3 regions of the Halobacillus trueperi genome follow, and region 2 is predicted to be linked to each of the others. Evidence: predicted binding sites of a transcription regulator. Region 2 holds the regulator's gene; each other region holds the start of a gene.
The links. The regulator Rex, encoded in region 2, represses fermentation and respiration genes when NADH is low (regulators of the CRP and FNR family bind a similar motif). The targets are predictions, from matches to a motif close to TTGTGAAATATTTCACAA.

Region 1 (6,831 bases), on a different contig from region 2:
TATCTCACATTCAAAAAACATAAACACGATTTGCGCACACTCATGTACGGAGGAGATGAGGAGATTGAAGAACTGAAGGCCGTCATTGAAACCAATGCTTGGAACTATGGACGTGCATTAGTCCCCGAACATTTGGTAGAAACTTATGATCTCGTTCGGGAAAAGGACGAGCGTCTTCTGCAAGGATTAAAATAAAAATTCCTTTATTCTACAAATTATCCTTGAAACTGGAAGGTCATCGCATCGATCTTGTAGAAATAGTTATACAGTCACTGCATGATTAGGCTTAATAAAAAAGGAAGGTGAATGGCATGTTCAAGAATCGTTTATTCAAGAATGTTCTATTCCGATGGATGCCACATAAAGAGCAAAGCATTTGTGAAAAAAGATTGGTCAAAGTGGTCAAACGCCTGAAGGTTGAGAATTTCAATTTTAATTGGGACCGTAACAGTTGTTTTGTGGAGTTTACATATCAAGGGGAGAGCTATCGTCTCGAGCATTCCGTTGATAAAGCCAAAGAGAAAGGCATTATTTTAAGGAATGGTTTGGATTGCTTGAACGAATTGACACAGTCACTCGAAGATTTGGGATTGATTATCGACCGTGGCATGTACGACTTCGACACTTGGATTGCCGGCATGAAACAGTCACCTTCCGTTGAGGAACCGCCTGAAGTGCAGGATGAGTTTCAGCTCAAGTATAAATCTCTGGGAAAACAAGCGGAGGAAACGATTGCGCTTAAACCGGAAACTTCTTTTAAAAAATACGAAGACAGCCATCCATCTTCGAAACGGACGCAAATCAAATAAAAGAATGACCTGCCTCTTAATCTAAGGAGCAGGTCATTTTTTATTAATCTTTTTCTTGCCGATGTACATCCACATCGCTAGATAACTCGAAAAAAGCAGGATCAAAAACATGGGGACAGATAACACATCACGTATGATCACGGCTGCATGACATCCTTTCTATTTTAAACTGTCCAAGGGAAACGGAAAGAATACGTGGAAAAGGACAACAATGGGCAGAGATACAAGAAGCCCCCGCACAGGGTTTCTGTAATGAAGATAAAGGACGAGGAATAATACGGCATTCAACGGAATGTTAAGCCAGTTGTTCCACCCATGATCATATACGTACATTCCTTTTAGAGAAAACAACCATTCTATTACCGTATAAAACGCGATCCAAACCGTGATATAGATGAATTGGTTGCTCCGGGTTTTGGGAAAGCGCTGCAAATAGATAATTAAGCCGATCGGGCAGATGAAAAAAGTGAAAGCCATGTTGATGATGGAATGGTTCAGCCACTCCATCGTCACCCCGCGGAATGCCCAGAGAGTGTGATTGTAATAAAGGAAATTATAGGTCATGTTCACAGCAATAAAAAACAGGATCGTCGGGTATTGCTTCCCTACCTGCTTCCAATAAACAAATCGATAGGCAAAAAGAATCCATACCACTATGACTAATAATAAATACATTTCCCACCACTCCATGAAATCAATTATCCCCATTCTGCACCCACCCATTCACCTTTATACCTGCGTAATCAATTCCCAAAAATAGCCACACCAGGTCATCCAATATCTGGATGACCTGGTGTGGCAAATAATGTAAAAAATGTACAAAAAAACGCCTGCTTCGTTTTCGCTTGGGAGCGCTGGGAAGCAGGCGTTTGTTAAGGGTGTTTCACCTTAGAGAATATTCTTAATAGGCAAGTGCGAATAGTCCCTTGATGTGGGATAGGTAACGCACGTTACTTGCTTCTTTCATGACAGAAGCCGGAAGACCTTTCAATGGTGTCTGATTGGCACCGATGAAAGCTACCGCGTCTTTACGGCCAAGGCTTGCAAGTGTACCTGAGTTGACAGGTTCAAACTCTTCAAAGCTCTTGTCTTCAAGGTAGGCATATAGGTTATAACCGACGGTCTCACCCATTTGCCAAGCGATTTGTGCTGTCGGTGGTTGTGGACGTTCATCACCTGGTTTGAAATAAACCGCACTGTCACCGACAACAAATACGTCTTTGTGGGATACAGACTGAAGATAATTGTTTACAGACGCACGTCCGCGATTCACTTCAATACCGGATTCACCGACAAGTGGGTTTCCAGCAACTCCACCCGTCCAGACGAACGTATTGGCTGTCAGCTTACGGCCGTCTTTCAACTCGAGGATGTTTCCTTCCACATTTGTGACAGGAAGTTCTGTCAGGAATTCTACGCCACGTTTTTCAAGGCTTTTCGTTGCTCTTTCGATCAAGTGATCAGGAAGCATCGGCAAAATTTTCGGCATGGCCTCTACGAGTGTCAACTTAATTTCATCAGGGTTAACACCATATTTTTTAGCCATTGCTGGTGTTTCATCAGCCAATTCACCGACAAGCTCGACACCAGTCAAGCCACCGCCGCCGATGACGATGTGGGCATCTGCCTCGTTATTCGTCGCTGCATAATCACGAATGCGAGCTTCCACGTGTTCACGGATTTTATTTGCATCTTCCGCAGATTTAAGGACCATGCTGTGTTCCTGCAGTCCAGGGATGCCGAAGTAGTTCGTTACACTACCTAGTGCCACGACCAAAGCATCATAGAACAGTTCAGAGCCATCTTCTAGTGAGATCTTTTTGTCATTGACAGAAAAGGACTCAATGGTCGCAACCTTAAGGTTGATGTCTTTTCCTTTCAATAACTTCTCAAGAGGAAGCGCTGCCGCCTGCTCAGTAATGTTTCCTGCTGCCAAACGGTGCAATTCTGTAATGATTTGGTGTGTCGGGGTTTTGTTAATGATTGTGACGTTCGCTTCAGAAGCGTCCATGTATTGGCGCACAGACAAAGCGGCAAGAAGCCCGCCATAACCGCCGCCTAGAATGACGATTTCTTTTGACATGTTGATTCCTCCATTTCCTACTCTTTGTGATTGCGTTCAGCGGATACTTTTAAGTATGCGTTAACGAAACGGAACATTTTTTGAGCTTGAGGGTCTTTCAACATCTTCATCAAGCCGAATAGTCCGATAACTTCTGAGCTGCTTTCCGCATGATCTTTCGCTTCGATTGCGTTCTGCGTTACTTCTTTCACGGAATGTTTGAGAGGCTCAGCCACTTCTGACATGAACTCAACCGTGTCTTTTTTCAGAACTTCATCCGTCGCAAGCGATTGAACGGTGTCGTAGGAGCTTGAAAGAATCTTCACCAATTCGGTAAGCTTCGGAAGCTCTTTCACAAGAACAGTCAAAGATTCCTGTACTTCAGGTTCCAGTAGTTGGTCGAGCAGTTCACGCTCGTCACGAGCAACGTTTGTCTGCCCGTCTTTTTCTGTTGTGAATGAATCTGCCATATCCACTTCTCCTTTTTTGAGCCCGGGGCTCATTTTTATAAGTAAATAACTAGTACAAGCAACGAAAGCTCCACCTGTTATAAAACAGTAAGAGTGCCATTTTATAGCTAACGTTACTAGAGTAAAATATAATCTTGTGAAGCACAACACATTCTTACAAAATAAACGCTTTCAATCATGATTTTTTTATAATCCCCGTTCTTTTTACAGCATTTTCAATCAAAAAGACGGATTTATCGCTCTTATTATCATTCGCTAAAGATATTTTCTCATTCTAGAATATACCTATTTTATATGAGGAAAGGTTCTCCATACGAGGAGAAGGCTAACCATGAATCCGATTAGCCCCCTCCTCCAATCCATATTACGGTAGATCGTTACCAGCAGCTCGGTAAAGCTCGTACCATTCTTCTCTAGATAAGACAATATGAGAAGCTTTGGCAATGTTCTGCATTCGCTGCGTATTCATTGTGCCAACGACAGGTTGAATGTTAGCCGGGTGACGCAGAATCCAGGCAATTGCGATGGCAGAATCCGTCACCTCATACTTTTCAGCAAGTTCCTGAAGCTTGGCATTCACCTCTGGGAAAGCGTCATTGCCTACAAAAGGACCTTCGATCATTCCGTGCTGGAATGGCGACCATGCTTGAATGGTCATATCATTCAGTCGACAATACTCCAAGACATTGCTGTCCCTGACGATGGCCGGATCGTTCTGCATGTTCACATTGAATCCAGCATCAATCATCGGTGTATGGACGAGGCTGAGTTGCAGCTGGTTGACGATCAAACTTTCTCCCACATACTTCTTCAAGAGTTCCATTTGCATCGGGTTTTGGTTACTCACACCAAAGTAACGAACCTTTCCGCTTTCTTTCAGTGCTGCGAACGCTTCCGCTACTTCTTCCGGCTCCATCAAAGCATCTGGACGGTGCAGCAATAAACTATCCACATACTCTGTATTCAACCGCTTCAGACTTCCGTCCACTGACTCCAAAATATGCTCTTTAGAAAAATCAAAGAACCCTTTACGAATGCCGCACTTCGTTTGAAGCTTGATGTCCTCACGTGACACGCCGGTCGTTTTCAGTGCTTCAGCAAATACAGACTCCGATTCTCCTTTTCCATAGATATCGGCGTGATCAAATAAGTCGACCCCATTCTCGACCGCATTTGTGATCACTTCCGATGCCTCCTTCGTGCTCAGTTCACTCATTCTCATACAGCCGAGTGAAATCTCCCCGACCTCTAAATCACTTTTCCCTAATTGAATTTTCTTCACATTGCTTCCACCTTTCTTTCCCTACCTATCCTTATCCTATCACTTTCCCTCAAAATCGTAAGGAATAACGCTTACAATAAAAGGAGTACCAGGTCATCCAGATTCTGGATGACCTGGTACTCCTTTTATTTCCATTTCCCCCTATTCCCTTATATAATCCAAGTATAGAGAAGCATTTCAGAGGAGGAACTTTGAATGGAGAACATGGAAACACTGAACCAATCGAATTTCAAAAAAGGCGCGTATCCTTTTTACGAAGAGCTTCGAGAAGATCAACCGATTTTTCCAATGAACAGTAACGGAACGAATCACTCCTGGATGATTACGAAATATGATCACGTGAAAGAGCTTTTGAAATCATCCAGTTTCATTAAAGACCAAAGCAAATTATTCTCTTCTGCTTCTAAAGACACCGAACAAGACGACTTCAACATCTTCCAAAACATGATGCTGGACGTCGACCCACCTGACCATACACGCCTGCGCAAACTTGTCCAACCTTACTTCAATCCTAAAACCATTAAGCAGCTGGAACCAAGAATCCGTGAAATTGCGGATGATCTATTAAACCAAATGAAACAAAAAGAAACGACGGTCGACTTAATTGATGATTACGCTTTTCCACTGCCCATTATCGTCATCAGTGAGATGCTCGGGGTCCCCGCAGAGGACCGGGATAAATTCAGACAATGGTCCAACACCATCGTCTCTGCCTCCAACGAAATGGACCCTGACTTCATGGATGATGTAGAAGCTTTTACTACATATCTGACAGAGCTTTTTGAACAACGAAAAGCAGAACCTCAGGATGACTTGGTTTCCCACCTCATCCAAACTGAAGAAGACGGGGAGCAGCTGACAAGGAATGAGCTCTACTCTATGATCGTCCTTTTGATCATCGCCGGCCACGAAACGACGGTCAATTTGATCGGGAACACCATGTTTGCCCTGTTTGAACATCCTGACCAATTTGAAAAAGTAAAAGATGATTCTACTCTCATTCCTGGTGCGATCGAAGAAGGACTTCGCTATTACAGCCCTGTCGATTTTTCGACTGCTCGCTGGGCAGATGAGGACATGGATTTCCACGGCCAGCTTATCCGTCGTGGGGATTTCATTGTCGCCTCGATCAGTTCAGCCAACCGTGATGAAGAAAAGTTTGAACGTGCCTCTCAGTTTGATATTACGAGAGAAAGAAATGCTCATGTTGCATTCGGGTTCGGGAGCCACTTTTGTCTCGGCGCCCCTCTCGCCCGCCTGGAAGGGAAAATTGCGCTGGAAAAATTACTAACGACGTTCCCGGATATCGATCTGAACCGCGATGTAAACCCACCCGAATGGCGTTCCGTCTTCCTTTTAAGAGGCCTGGATTCCCTTCCTGTTTCTTTGTGAACAAATAACAGCCACTTGATGAACGCATCAAGTGGCTGTTATTTTTTTCTGAATCCATATAAAATGGTGAGCACAAGCAGTAGTCCCGCAAGAATAAAAGCGGAGTTTACAACAAGAGGCACATCGTTGCCCTGATTTTTCACCCCGATGCCGATAAACGCCCAGACAAAAACGAGCGGATACACCCAGTCATCCTGGCTTTTCATAAAGTAAATAGCAAGCAGTGTGCCCACAATCATCAACAATATCGTCCATACAGAGGCGGAAATTCCGAATCCATCCCAGCCGATGTAGGTTAAATAGTAGCTGATGTTCGCGATGGTGGCGACACTGATCCAACCGAGATAAATAGAAAACGGAAGACGATCGAAAAAAGAAGCCTCATTTTTCTGTAAGGTCTGATATAAACGGATCAAGGTGAGCAACAATCCAAACATCACCAAGACCGATATTCCGAAAAATTCATAGTGCCACATAAAGATCCAGAGACTATTCAGCAGGCTGCTTAAGACGAAGAGACCACTTGTCTCTTGATAGATGGGCAGGTCCCGTCTACTTTTCGGAAACTGTCGAATCACCCAGATCCCTAGTAAAATGTAAATGAGCCCCCATATACTGAACACATACCCTGCAGGAGTGAATAAAACGTTCAGACGGTTGGATATTTCACCTGTCGTCTGACCATTCAAGGGCAAAGCATTAGCAAGTCCATTCACAGTGACGACAAGAATGAACGCCAGAACGTTCATAATCCACTTCCCCATAAAAATCCCTCCTCTATACTCCGATTGATACATAGTATTCCTTTTCATGCTC
Region 2 (6,831 bases):
AAGCGCTTCGCCTTCAACATCTTCAGAGATCAATAGAAGTGGCTTGGATTGTTGAACCACTTGCTCAAGTACAGGAAGAACTTCCTGGATGTTGTTGATCTTCTTATCTGTAATTAGAATATAAGGATCTTCAAGAACCGCTTCCATCTTATCTTGGTCTGTGACCATGTAAGGAGAAGCATAACCGCGGTCGAACTGCATACCTTCAACCACTTCTAGTTCTGTGTTGAAACCTTTAGATTCTTCGATTGTGATAACACCGTCGTTACCTACACGCTCCATTGCTTCAGCGATCAGCTGGCCAACTTCATTGTCAGCAGCAGAGATGCTTGCCACTTGTGCGATAGAATCGCGGCCTTCGATCGGCTTGGAGATTTTGCGAAGCTCTTCTGTTGCTACGGCTGTCGCTTTCTCGATTCCTTTACGGATACCTACTGGGTTTGCACCAGACGTTACGTTTTTAAGACCTTCACGGATCATCGCTTGTGCAAGAACCGTTGCAGTAGTCGTACCGTCACCAGCGACATCGTTTGTTTTAGAAGCTACTTCAGAAACGAGTTGTGCACCCATGTTTTCGAAGTGGTCTTCAAGTTCGATTTCTTTAGCGATTGTCACACCATCGTTTGTGATGAGTGGAGAACCGAACTTCTTATCAAGTACGACGTTACGTCCTTTTGGTCCAAGCGTAACTTTAACAGCATTTGCTAATGTATCTACACCACGCAGCATAGAGCGGCGTGCGTCTTCACTAAATTTGATTTCTTTAGCCATTTAAAATGCCCTCCTCATTAAAATCGTATCTCTTAAGTATTTTTATAGAAAAAAGTGACTACTGGATAACAGCTAGTACATCAGATTCGCGCAGAATCAAGTATTCGCTGCCTTCATACTTCACTTCTGTACCTGCGAATTTAGAATAGATCACTCGGTCGCCTTGTGCGACTTCCAGTGCTACTTTTTCACCGTTGTCTGTAATGCGGCCTGTGCCGACAGCAACAACTTTACCTTCTAGTGGCTTTTCTTTCGCAGAGTCAGGAAGTACGATTCCGCTCGCAGTAGTTTGTTCTTCTTCAACTAGTTCAATAACAATACGATCACCAAGTGGCTTTAACAATTAGGACACCCTCCTTGATATGGTTGTTTCAAATTTTTCTCGGTTATTAGCACTCGTCGATGATGAGTGCTAACACAATTATTATAATAAGCAATTCGCTATCGTTTTTCAAGTAGAAACTATAGAAATTTTGCACTTCTTTTTCGACAAAATTCTTACACTGACCCTTATTCCTTACGTCTGGTTTTGAAACTGTGATAGAATACATAAAGTATGTATATTGAAGCAATTAAAAGGGATTTATAAAAGGAGTCGTGCCTTTATGCCGAAACATTATTGGTACATTATCGTAACCTATCTCATCGCACAGATTTCTGCGATTCCAGCTGTCTGGTTAATTGTACAGGCGTCGGAAATTTCACGTTTTGATGCGATTGCCATATGGTCTGTGTTCAGCTTTACCATCGCGACCATCATCATCCTTCTCCTGCTCCGGCGGAATCCACAGGATGCTTTAGCCCGAAGCGGGGATAAAGCAGGACCGGGAAAAGTCGTGCTCTGGTCGATCGCCGGTGTCTTTTTAGCTTTGTTCGCCCAGGCCATCGCCGCGACCATTGAACGTGAATTGTTCGGTGTATCACCGGGATCTGAGAATACGATGGGATTGATGGAAATCGCCCGTGAATCGCCGCTGTTCATTCTCCTTCCTGTCGTGTTTGCACCGATTACGGAAGAAATTATTTTCCGTAAGATCATTTTCGGTACGATTTATAAGCGAACGAACTTCTGGCTGGCCGTTCTCGTATCCGCTCTCTTCTTTGGAGCATTCCATTTCGATTTCAGCCATATGTTAGTGTACTTCTCCATGGGAGTCGTCTTCGCCTTCCTATATGTCAAAACAAAACGAATTATTACACCAATCGTGGCTCATATGGCGATGAACTCGTTTGTTGTCGTTTCACAGTATTTCCTCACCGAAGAGGATATCCGCCGCATGCAGGAACAGCTGGAGACCATCTTTATTGGAGGCTTTTTATAATATGAGAACATCACCCTTATTCATGGCTTTTCTTTACATGATGATGGGCGTGGCATTCACCTACATCGCCGCACAGTCGGCAGAAGAGACGGTGTGGAATGCGATGACCATCATCCTGGCCATTGTCGCGACATTCAACATTGCCGTAGCGATTCGGCTTTTCAATCTACACAACAAGATTAAGAATGCAAAAAAGAAATAATGTCGCAAAAAAGCAGGTCCACGAGTGTGGGCCTGCTTTTTTCTATGCTTCCTGTTCCTCTTTGTCATCCTGTACACCTTTCAATATGAACGAAAATGGAATCGCGATGATCAGCACAATTGCAGAGACGAGAAATGCTTCATTAAGCGTCTGCAGGGTGGCTGCCTGCATATCGATATCCGGGTTCGCTGAAACCTGAGCGCGTCTCACTTCATAATAAATGGAGAAAAAGACGATCCCCAGCGATGAAGAAATCTGCCGGATGATGTTGTTCATCGCAGACCCTTGAGCAACCAGATGTTCCGGAATGCTGTTCATGCCTGATGTCGTCGCCGGCATGTTCCCCATTCCCATCCCAAGGCCTCTCACCGTATTCAACAAGAGAATCAGCCAGTATGGTGTTGACAGCTGTAAAAAGCTTAAGCCTAAGGTTGCGAGCGCCATGATCGTAAGGCCCGGTGGCACGACGTATTTCGGTCCTTTTTTATCGAGGATGCGTCCACCGATGGACATGAATACCCCACTCGCAGCGGCTGCCGGCAGAAACAACAGTCCAGTCATGACTTCATTCAATCCGTAAACGTTTTGAATCAATAACGGCAAAAGAAATATCCCTGAGAACAGACCAATGGATGCGGCTGAAGTGACGACGATTGAAACGGAATAGGTCGGCACTTTGAAAACAGACAAGTTCAGCAGTGGATCCTCCTGGCGGTTTTCGTAAAAGACGAAAAGGACGATGGCGATCAATCCACCTACAATCAATGCGATGTTCAAAGGGTCGAACAACGTCTCAAGCGTCCGCCCCCTCCCCAGGGCAAACAGCACTGAGCCGATCCCGGTCGCGATGATCAGGAAACCGACCAGGTCAAACCGCTTCGTCGGATCCGTTTCGGTACGTTCAAGAAATTTCGAAGATAAAATGAGTCCAGTCAAGCCGAATGGAATGTTGAAGGCGAACAACCACGGCCAGTCAAAATATTGAATCAGAAAACCACCAATCGTCGGTCCGATGGCCGGTGCAACCATAGCGGCGACTCCGTACACGCCGACCGCAAGTCCTCGTTCATAACGAGGAAACGAATTAAAGATGAGGGCCATGGCGATCGGCATCATCAATCCGCCGGCCATGCCCTGAATCGCCCGGGATAAGATGACCATACCGAGCGTCGATGAAAAGAATCCGAGTGTGGAACCTGCAAGGAAAATACAGAGCCCGACGAGGTACACTTTCTTTTTCCCGAACCGGTCACCGAAATAGCCGGTAAGCGGCATCGTCATCCCCATCGATACCATGAAGATCGTTAAAATCCACCCGACCGCTACGGCATCGGATTCAAAAATCTCGATGAACCGCGGCAGAATCGGGTTCAGCATACTATTGTTCAAAATGACCGTGAACGTCCCGAACAGGACAGACACGACCACGAGCCATTTATGAGGCAGTTTACTCAATCGTCTCACCCGCTTTCTTTCGATACACGAACTAGTATTTACTATACCACCTCCACTGTTCGTTAACCATGATTCCGCATGTTTCGACTGTAAGCGCCTTCTGTGCTGACAAAGGTTTACAACGATTCTAGAAGGGGGTAAGAGTCATACCAACGAACAAAAGGAGGTTCTATTTGATATGGGACGTTTAGATAATAAAACCGCCGTCGTCACCGGATCTGCAACAGGGATCGGTGCGGCGACCGTCAAACGGTTCGCAAGTGAAGGAGCAACTGTCATTTGCGGTGATATTAATGTAGAAGAAGTACAGAAAACGGTGGATGAAGTGAAGTATGAAGGTGGTCAGGCCGAAGCCGTCGAGCTTGATGTTTCCGATGTGGACAGTGTCCAGAAGTTCGCCAATTACGTAAAAGAACATTACGGGAAGGTCGACATCCTGTTCAACAATGCCGGCGTCGATCAAGAAGGCGGCAAAGTGCACGAATATCCGGTCGAACTTTTCGATAAAATTATTGCGGTCGACTTGAGAGGAACCTTTTTAACAAGCAAATACATCCTCCCGCTTATGCTTGAAAATGGAGGTTCTGTCATCAATACGTCGTCCATGTCCGGTCAGGCAGCGGATCTCGACCGCTCCGGATACAATGCAGCAAAAGGCGGTATTACCAATTTCACAAGAGCGATGGCAATCGACTATGCGCGCGAAGGCATCCGTGTCAATTCGATTTCTCCAGGTACCATCGAAACTCCGCTCGTCAAAGAGCTGGCAGGGACGAAGCAGGAAGAAGAAGGCAGAGAGTTCCGTGAAGCGAATAAGTGGGTCACGCCGATGGGACGCCTCGGACGCCCGGAGGAAATGGCGAATGTCGCTCTTTTCCTCGCTTCTGATGAAAGTTCGTATGTGACGGGGGAAGACATTACCGCAGACGGTGGCATTATGGCCTACACGTGGCCTGGGAAGATGCTTATGGACAAAAGCTGGAAAGAGAATACCGAGTAACATTAAAAGAAGCTCAGCATTGTGCTAAGCTTCTTTTTTATTCTGCATTTTTATAGTAGATCAAGTTGTCCGTCCATTCACCAAACTCGTGGATGAACCCTTTTCGGGTGCATTCATACACAAGACCTATGCTCTCTGCCATCTTGATGGAAGGCTCATTATCCAAATTGATATGGGCCTCTACCCGGTGGTAACTCAGTTGATCAAAAGCGATCCTTAATGCTTCAGCCACCGCTTCCTTCCCATAACCCTTCTCCCAATGCTGGTTATGCAGCGCATACCCGATTCTTCCCCACTGGAAGTCATATCTTACTAAAGTAGAGAAATCAATCATTCCCACGTGTGTTTGATCTCCTTTTAGAAAAACACCGAAGATATACGCGGTATCCTCCATCGCTAACTGTTGATGTTTCTCCACCAGCTCATCAAACCATTCTTTCGTACAAACACTCATATCAAGACGGCCTTCATCATGACGGCGCTTTGACGGAAAACGCCCCTCATATCCATGAAGCCAGCTTTCATAATCACTTTTTTCAAGCGGTCTAATTACCAATCTTTCTGTTTCTGAACCAAACGATAACGTTTCCAAAACCTTTCCTCCTAAAAAAAGAGTGAGAAACCAAAATGATTTCACACCCGTTTGTCTTTCTTATTGTTCTTCCTCTGCTTCCTCTTCGTTCAGTGGGTAATGCTTCAGGAAATAGACGAGAGCCTGCAGTTCGATGGCAAGGTCGATATGATGGACCCTGACATTCGACGGCACGCTGATCCTCGCTGGTGTAAAGTTAAGAATCCCTGAAATCCCCGCTTTTACAAGCCTGTCCGCGATCCCTTGAGCGGCAGAGGATGGAACGGTGAGAATGGCAACAGAAATGTCACCGAGCTTTTCTTCTAAATCGTCAATGTGCTCGACACCGACGCCACCGACCTCAGAACCGACCCTTTCCTCGTTGGCATCGAAGGCGATTTCGATTTTCGTATTGTTGTTTTTCGTAAAGTTGTAGTTCAAAAATGCCGTACCCAAATTCCCGACACCGATCAACGCGACACGTGTCGTTTCATCCTGGTCGAGCGTTTTTCTGAAAAAGGAAAGCAAATACTCGACGTTGTAGCCGTACCCTTTTTTGCCGAGTGCTCCGAAATAGGAGAAATCGCGGCGGATCGTCGCTGAATCGACTTTGACCGCATCGCTCAGTTCCTTCGATGACACACGCAGTTTGCCCTGGGTATGGAGGTTGTTCAAAAAGCGATAATAGAGCGGCAGCCGCTTCGCTGTCGCCTGTGGAATCTTCGTTTGTTCGATATCCATTAGCACCGGACTCCTTTACCTGTTTCTCGTATAGTCGCCGTTTTTCCCGCCTGTCTTTTCTTTCAAATAGGTCGGGCCGATGACCATTCCTTTATCTAACGCTTTGCACATATCGTAAACCGTGAGGGCTGTGGCTGAAGCGGCCGTTAGCGCTTCCATTTCCACCCCTGTGCTTCCCTTCGTCTTGACAGAAACCTCGATGTTTAATGTCGGCTGGTCTTCTGTTTCCCAATCGAAGGACACATCGATTCCTTTTAATGACAACGGATGGCACATCGGAATCCAGTCAGATGTCTTTTTCGCTGCCATAATCCCTGCGACCTGGGCCACAGAAAGCACATCCCCTTTTCCAATCTCATGGTTCGTGATTTTATGATAAATCTCTTCATTCACTTGTACACTCGTTGCTGCGACGGCCGTCCGCACGGAATCATTTTTGTCTGAAATATCCACCATACGGGCGCGGCCCTGGTCATTAAAATGACTGAACTCCGCCATTTTCTTCTACCCCTTTTTGTTAACAGTACTGATTGAAACACTACTCTTATTCTACCAAAAAATCAAACGTTAGTCGTTAAAGATTTCACATACTTGGAGACCATTGTGTTGCTAGGGGGCGCGCCTATGAGATACACTGATTTTATTGAGGTGAAACGACATGATTCTCATGCAATTGAACCAATTGACGAAGCGTTTCGGCGCCGAGTTGATTTTATCGAATATCAAATTGGAAGTGCAGATGAACGACCGGATCGCCATCGTCGGTCGG
Region 3 (6,831 bases), on a different contig from region 2:
CTCACAAAAACAGGAATCCAACTACTGACTTGGTCAAACGTTTGATCAGGATCTTCTGTCTTCCCAAAATGTCCGAAATAGATACAAGAAGGATTCATATCGCGAAAACGACTGATGCAATCGAGCATCGCGTCCGGATCGAACTGATTCGGTGAAGTCGTTGGTAAATAAAAAGTTAGTCCATGATCTTCGGTCTGATGATATCGAATCCCTGCCGTATCTCCTGTGAAAATCCCGTTACTCAGTGAATCATAAATGCCAAGATGGTGCTTCGCATGTCCGGGAGTATCGTGAAAAGTAAGTTTGCGGTTCTTTGAAAGCGTAAGCGTCTCGCCATCTGCCTTTGTTTGTAACCTTTCTTCCGGGATAGGAAGAATCGGGTCAAACAATTCATTAAACGCCTCTCCATAAACCGCTTTTGCTCCTTTTATCAAGCGCGAGGGATCTGCAAGATGACGCTTCCCTTTTTCATGGACGATGACCTGTGCGTTCGGGCATTCTTGCAAAAGCAGCCCCGCTCCACCTGCATGATCCAAATGGATATGCGTCAAAACCACGTACGCTACTTTTTCTTTCGGAATCTCCAACTCTTCCAAACCAGCCAGCACTCTCGGCACAGAAGGGCTCGGGCCTGTCTCCACGAGAGTAATGTCATCCCCTAACAAAACATATGTACCTGTCCGTCCTTTAAACCCCATATCATAGCCATCAATCAAAAACACATCATTACCTAAATCCATCGGCGCTCTCTTCTTCAATTCCTTCACCTCACCTTATGAATTATCTCTAGTGTACTAGAATTTAACAAATAATGATAACGCTTTCTTTAATCTGCATGTTCCTTCTTGTTGATTCATAAATGCTTTCTTTTCTTGAAGACTCAGTTTCGATACTTTTGGAGTGGATAGGGGCTACGGGGAATAGCTCGCTTTCCGCGGGGCCCCACAAGAGGTGGGGTCGTTCTATGTTGGCACAGGACGTGCCGAACTTAATCGAACTTCCTCATCTCCTTGAGCCTCCTCAAGCTCCGCTCTACGGGGTCTCACCAAGCACTTTTTTCCCGCAGGAGTCTCGAAACTACCTTCCAACAACTAGAGCTTTTATGGTTACGAATCCTATAACCATGGGATTTAAGCAAGATTTCACAACAAAACTAGGCAGGGACTATAAAGGAGATTTCGAGAACCTCATATGGTAAAGGGGCGGAGGGAAACGGTGAGACTCCTATGGGCTGTGCGGGACAGCTGAGACCCCGGAAGGCGTAGCCTGAGGAGGCTCAGCGCCCGCCCCATGGAAAGCGAACCTTTTCCCGTAGCCCCTAGAATCTCACAAACATCTTGAAATCAAGTCTTCAATAATCCTGCAAGCTTAATAAATCAAAAGAGATGGATTGTCACACTTTTGGGCTGGGTGAATATCATGGATTCTGAGGAGTTGGTTAAAATGACAGAAGACCGAAAGATGCAGCAACAAGGTCATACGCAGCCTTCCTATGAGCAGTGCAATAAAATGAAGTACTACCATGTCATGGTCCAAACGAAGGATGGACGCAGCTTTGATGGAGTCATCACTGATGTGAATCATGATAAGATGACGATCTTAGTCAGTGAAGATGTGATGCTCGACGAGGACGGGAACGCAATGGATGACCAACGCCAGTACGGATATGGCCGCCGTCGTGCTCGCCGCTTCCGTCGCCAAGTATTGCCACTAGCTGGTCTTGCTACATTAGCGCTGTTCCCATACTTGGCAAATCCGTACCCCTATTACTACCAATATCCGTACGGCTACCCTTACTACTATTAAGGGATTATCACAACCTACGAAACCGGATGTACACTTATCTCAATTACATGGAATAAATTACCGTACCAGGTCATCCATATTATGGAATATCCGGTACGGCATTTTTTATGTGCTGAAAATGTTTTTTTCAATTTGTTTCATTTCGTAGAAGTGTCCTTGTTTTTGCATGAGTTCGTCATAAGAACCTGCTTCTGCGACTTTCCCTTCAGCCATGACGATGATTTGGTCCATCTTTTCGAGGCCGCTCAAACGGTGGCTGATGAGGACGACGGTATCCTGAGACGCACGTTCATACAGATGATTGAAAATCATCCGTTCGGTGAGAGCATCGACAGAGGATGTCGGTTCATCGAGCAACCAGAGACGCTTTCCTTTCAGAAAAGCTCTTGCTATGGACAAGCGCTGACGCTCTCCCCCCGAAAGGTTCTCCCCTTTTTCGAAAACCGGTTGGTCCAGGTCAAATTCCAATCCAACCTCTTCCAGCACGAGCTTCATCTCTTCATCTGAGAGGTCTTCCCCGGCAAGCTGGAGGTTTTCACGTATGCTCCCGTAAAAATAATGATTCTCCTGAAGGACGACGTTGCTGTTTTCCCAAATGCTCTCTTCTGATATTTCCGTTATGTCCTTACCATTGACCATCAGCTCACCCGTAGATGGGATTTGGAATTTCATGAACAGCTGCAGAAGTGTTGATTTTCCGGATCCACTTGCTCCGACGATGGCTGTTTTACTGCCTGCCGGTATGGACAAGGTGACACCTGTAAGTGCCTCTCTCTCCTCGTCCGGAAAACGGTAACTGACATCAGATACTTGCATACTAGGAGCCGGCTTTCCATCAAGGTTGTACGTTTCTGTTCCACGATTTTCTTCCTCTACAATGGAAAAAAGCCGCTTCGATGCCCGTTTGCTATCATCAAGGTGACTTGGCAGAACAGCCATCGGTGCTGCATTTTCAAAGACTGTCAACGAAATCATCACCAGCATCGCTAGAAACAGCCCGTTCAGATCTCCTTCAGCCACAAGAAAAGCACCAAGGCCTGTGACGATCCATGAGACGAGGAGTGTCGCAAACGTGTTCCAGGAATGACTGGAAAGCATCTGACGACTGTCACGCTCACTCTCTCGAATATAATCATCGGAAGACTGCTGAAGCATTTCTTTTTTGTCTTCAAGCTGCTGATAGATTTTAAGGTCACGGAAGCCGTACAGCCATTCCGCAGCTTCGGTCGATAACTCTCCGCGCGCCTCTCTTACACGGCTGGCTAGTTTCCTCTGTTTAACGGTGTACCAGGCTGGAATCAATAGCCCCGTAACGACAAGACCCAAGAGAAGAACGATGGCTATGGAAATAGAGAAGATGGATGCGAAAACGACTGTCCCTAAGAAGATGATGACAAGGACCACCGGTGGATAATACACACGCAAAAAGAAGTTTTGCAGACTCTCCACGTCACCGACGATTCGTGATAGCAAATCCCCACTCCGGTATTTCTGAAAAATCCTCGGTGCATGCGGTTCTAATTTTTTGTAAAAAGTAAGCCGTAAGTTACTTAAAATCGTAAAGGTCGCCCTGTGGGAAAAATACCTTTCCGCATAACGGCCGAGCGCCCTCGCAAACCCGAACAGCTTTAAAAAAGCGATAAGCACCGTCAAGGCATACAACGGCGGGATGAGTGCCGCCCTCGATATTAAATAGCCACTGGCGCCAAACAGCCCGACCGCTGACATACCAGCAAGAAAACCGAAGACGATCGAAAGCACGATATCCCTTTTTTCCAATACGACTAACCGGATGACTTCCTTCACTTCCTTCATGCGGAGTTCCCTCCTTGCTGGACGGTCACCATTTCCCTATACTCCTTCACCGTTTCCAGCAGTTCTTCGTGCGTACCTTTTCCTATAAGATGACCGCGATCGAGCAGCAGTATTTGATCGGCCTTTTTGATTGTATGCAAACGATGGGCAACGGTGATGATCGTCGCTGTTTTCGCAAGCTCTTCCATGGAGGCTTGCAACACCCGCTCCGTTTTCAGATCCAGACCTGTCGTCGGTTCATCAAACAGGATGACAGAAGGTTTCTTCAAAAATGTACGCGCAAGAGCGAGGCGTTGCTTCTCTCCTCCTGAAAGTCCGCGTCCCGCTTCACCGACCGGGGTGTCGTACCCTTTTTCCAATGAGGTGATCAACTCGGCGATGCCTGCTTTCTCAGCGGCCTGTCGGATTTCTTCCTTAGAATGATTTCCTCTGCCGCCAATCGCAATGTTTTCAGCAATCGTTCCTGAAAATAAATACGGGTGCTGAGAGATGTAGCTGACCTGAGAAAACCATTCTTTTTCTTCATAGTCAAAAAGGGAGCGATCATTAACTTTGATCGTTCCAGAGGACGGTTTAGTCAGGCCGGCTAAAAGATGCAGGAACGTCGATTTTCCCGCACCACTTTTACCAACGATGGCTACCTGGTGATAGGGATGGATGGCTGCCGTCAACCCTTCCATCGCAAACCCTTCCTCATAATGAAAACTCATTTGATCGAGCTTGATCTCAGGAGGCTGTTCACCTTCAAGCTTTCCACTTCCCCACTGAATGTGTTGTTCTTCTTTTTCAAGCTCTTCCGCCAACAGGTTGGCAGCACCTGTTGCGCCTCTCCCTGTATGAAAAGCACTCCCGAAGTCTTTAAGCGTCAAATAAAATTCAGGGGCAAGAATGAGAATGAAAAAGGCGGTAAAAAAGGAAACACTCTCATATACAACGAGCCGAATCGAAATTTCCAATGCAATCAGCCCGATGCTGAGCATGGAAATGAACTCAAGCATCAAGGATGAGACAAAGGCGACTTTCAAGACTTCCATCGTTGCATCACGGAAACCGAGACTGCTCGATTCAATCTCTTCCTTTTGCTGCTTGGAACGTCCAAAAAGTTTTAAAGTTGTTAAGCCTTGAAGCGTATCAAGAAACTTTCCGGAGAATGTATTCAACTTCTCCATCTGCTCTTCTGATTTCTTTTTTGTCATAACACCGATGATGGCCATAAATAACGGGATAAACGGAGCTGTAATAATCATGATCAGCCCTGAGTAGAGATGCTGGGTAAACACAACGACAAGAATCATCAGCGGGATAATCATCGTCTGGATCATTTGTGGAACATAACTGCTGAAATACCCATCAATCTCGTCCACGGAATCCATCAGCACACTGACTTTCCTTCCCGATTGTCCTTGTAAAGAGGCTTGAACGGGATTTCGCGCGTATTTCTCAATTATGGACTGACGGAAATAACGTTTTGCTTTGGATGCAAGCTTAATGCCTGTCCGGCCGTTCAGCCATGTAAACAGCGTCCGTCCAGCGAGCACCAAAAGCAATCCCGCGAGAAGTGGAAGGATATCCTGAAAACGTCCCTCACCAAGGAAGATCCGGTCGACGATCGCAACGAAAAAATAAGATTGACCAATAATCGTGGCACCAATCAACACGGAAGTGAGGACCAACAGCATGAAAACTCTTCGATCTGAGAAAGCTAGTCTGCTGAGGTGCTTCATTTATATAAAACTCCTTATATGCCATTTTGTGAAAAAATTCACATTACCATTATTATAATTCATGAAGCGGATCATTGCTAAAAATAAAACTGATGATTCTATGACAATTCTATATCATCGTCTCCTTAATAAACAGCTATCATACGTTACCCTATGGACACTGATTAAAGGGATCTTTTCTATATCATTTCCCTCTATGTAAAGTTGAAGACATTGTAATAGGTATGAAAAACCATTCGTGATCCCCTGCTTTTTTCAGAATCAAGAGTTTATAAATTTGTGCCCTTCGACTCTACCGAAGAAAGGAGAAGCACGTTTTACGCAAGTCTCAGGGAATTAATGAAATGAAAAAAAACCCACAGGATTCATTTCCTGAAGGCTTACATGAGAGCATTATAATGTTGAAGCAGCGTTTGTACAGTTTGTTTACTGTTGATGTTGCCGTCTTATCTACAGTCATATCTCATGAAACGAACCCTGGGTTAGCCAGTGGTTTTGTATAAGGAAACAAGTCCTGTACAAATAAAAGGGCTTGTTATTCAGCATGAGTATTATTCCAATCATAAAAAGTTCCCGCTGCTTTAACGTCGGGTTAATGTCCTGTATCTTTGGTCCAATGTCTTCTAGCGCTTATTCACTGTCCTGTAACTCGTGTGTAATGTCTTCGTTCTTCTTTCCCCAAAAACTCTCAGGGTTCTTGTATATAAAAGTCGTATGCAATAACTTCCGAAACGAATCTTTCCTGCTACAAATTTTGTTTTTTCGCGGTTGCCTGACCGGTGAGAACCAGCCAGATCATATATAGTAGAGTGAGCAAACAAAACGGCCTCCTCTTTACTTTAAATATTCCAAACGTCAAGACAGAGAACATGCCTTCTAGAACGATATAAGTGATACTCAGGTAGTCCATTGGGAAACGTTTGAGACCTCTCCCCAAAGGTTTCCTTCGTTCTTTCATCTCTTCCACGTCATCATAATTTTCATCAGTTATCCTACCCATGACAGAAGCGACTGAATTCAATGCTTCATGCAAAGAGGTCACGGCAGCAGTTTCGAATCATTTACCACCCAATGATATTCTTTCCGATTAAGAAGTGACGGATTCCATCCCCTGAATCATTTCTTCTCCGACATTGTTAATTTTGTTAATAAAAAATTTAACTTTTTGAATACTTTTAACGTTAACAAGCCTTTGGAAGCTTGTCAAAGTGAAAATTTTTTTAAATCGGCTATAACCTATGAGATGATAGGGTTTAAGGCGATTTTTTTCTAAAATGGATTTTGACAAGCGATTTTTATTCGTTAAGATAAAGTCTGTAAAGAAAAAATTTAATAAAGTTAATTGCTTTTACGCCTGTGAGGAGGTTTTTAATGACAAATCATCATGAAGAAGGCTCCCGACAGACCATTGAGCACGCGAAAGGACTTGTGATCGATTCCATTGCGGAAACGATGGATTTGTATGGAGTGACCCGAAGTGCAGGGA

Region 1: a site for Rex is predicted at 3,476-3,493, ahead of DYE48_RS20685 (helical membrane plugin domain-containing protein). Genes of this name have one in related genera too.
Region 3: a site for Rex is predicted at 5,372-5,389, ahead of cydD (thiol reductant ABC exporter subunit CydD). Genes of this name have one in related genera too.

The regions. Positions count from the first base shown of each region.
Region 1 covers NZ_QUAE01000041.1:1,135-7,965, reverse strand. Annotated here, with positions in the region: gene DYE48_RS20705 (hypothetical protein) at 1-195, shown strand, start outside; gene DYE48_RS20700 (hypothetical protein) at 312-809, shown strand; gene DYE48_RS20695 (CBO0543 family protein) at 969-1,517, opposite strand; gene DYE48_RS20690 (NAD(P)/FAD-dependent oxidoreductase) at 1,711-2,892, opposite strand; gene DYE48_RS20685 (helical membrane plugin domain-containing protein) at 2,910-3,341, opposite strand; gene DYE48_RS20680 (aldo/keto reductase) at 3,706-4,623, opposite strand; gene DYE48_RS20675 (cytochrome P450 family protein) at 4,819-6,015, shown strand; gene DYE48_RS20670 (TspO/MBR family protein) at 6,054-6,779, opposite strand.
Region 2 covers NZ_QUAE01000014.1:69,684-76,514, forward strand. Annotated here, with positions in the region: gene groL (chaperonin GroEL) at 1-771, opposite strand, end outside; gene groES (co-chaperone GroES) at 830-1,114, opposite strand; gene DYE48_RS15220 (CPBP family intramembrane glutamic endopeptidase) at 1,377-2,093, shown strand; gene DYE48_RS15225 (YdiK family protein) at 2,095-2,295, shown strand; gene DYE48_RS15230 (MDR family MFS transporter) at 2,338-3,750, opposite strand; gene DYE48_RS15235 (SDR family oxidoreductase) at 3,929-4,750, shown strand; gene DYE48_RS15240 (GNAT family N-acetyltransferase) at 4,788-5,342, opposite strand; gene DYE48_RS15245 (redox-sensing transcriptional repressor Rex) at 5,403-6,062, opposite strand; gene moaC (cyclic pyranopterin monophosphate synthase MoaC) at 6,078-6,560, opposite strand; gene DYE48_RS15255 (ABC-F family ATP-binding cassette domain-containing protein) at 6,721-6,831, shown strand, end outside.
Region 3 covers NZ_QUAE01000028.1:3,020-9,850, forward strand. Annotated here, with positions in the region: gene DYE48_RS19165 (MBL fold metallo-hydrolase) at 1-740, opposite strand, end outside; gene DYE48_RS19175 (hypothetical protein) at 1,444-1,806, shown strand; gene cydC (thiol reductant ABC exporter subunit CydC) at 1,912-3,621, opposite strand; gene cydD (thiol reductant ABC exporter subunit CydD) at 3,618-5,345, opposite strand; gene cudC (choline uptake/conversion transcriptional regulator CudC) at 6,717-6,831, shown strand, end outside.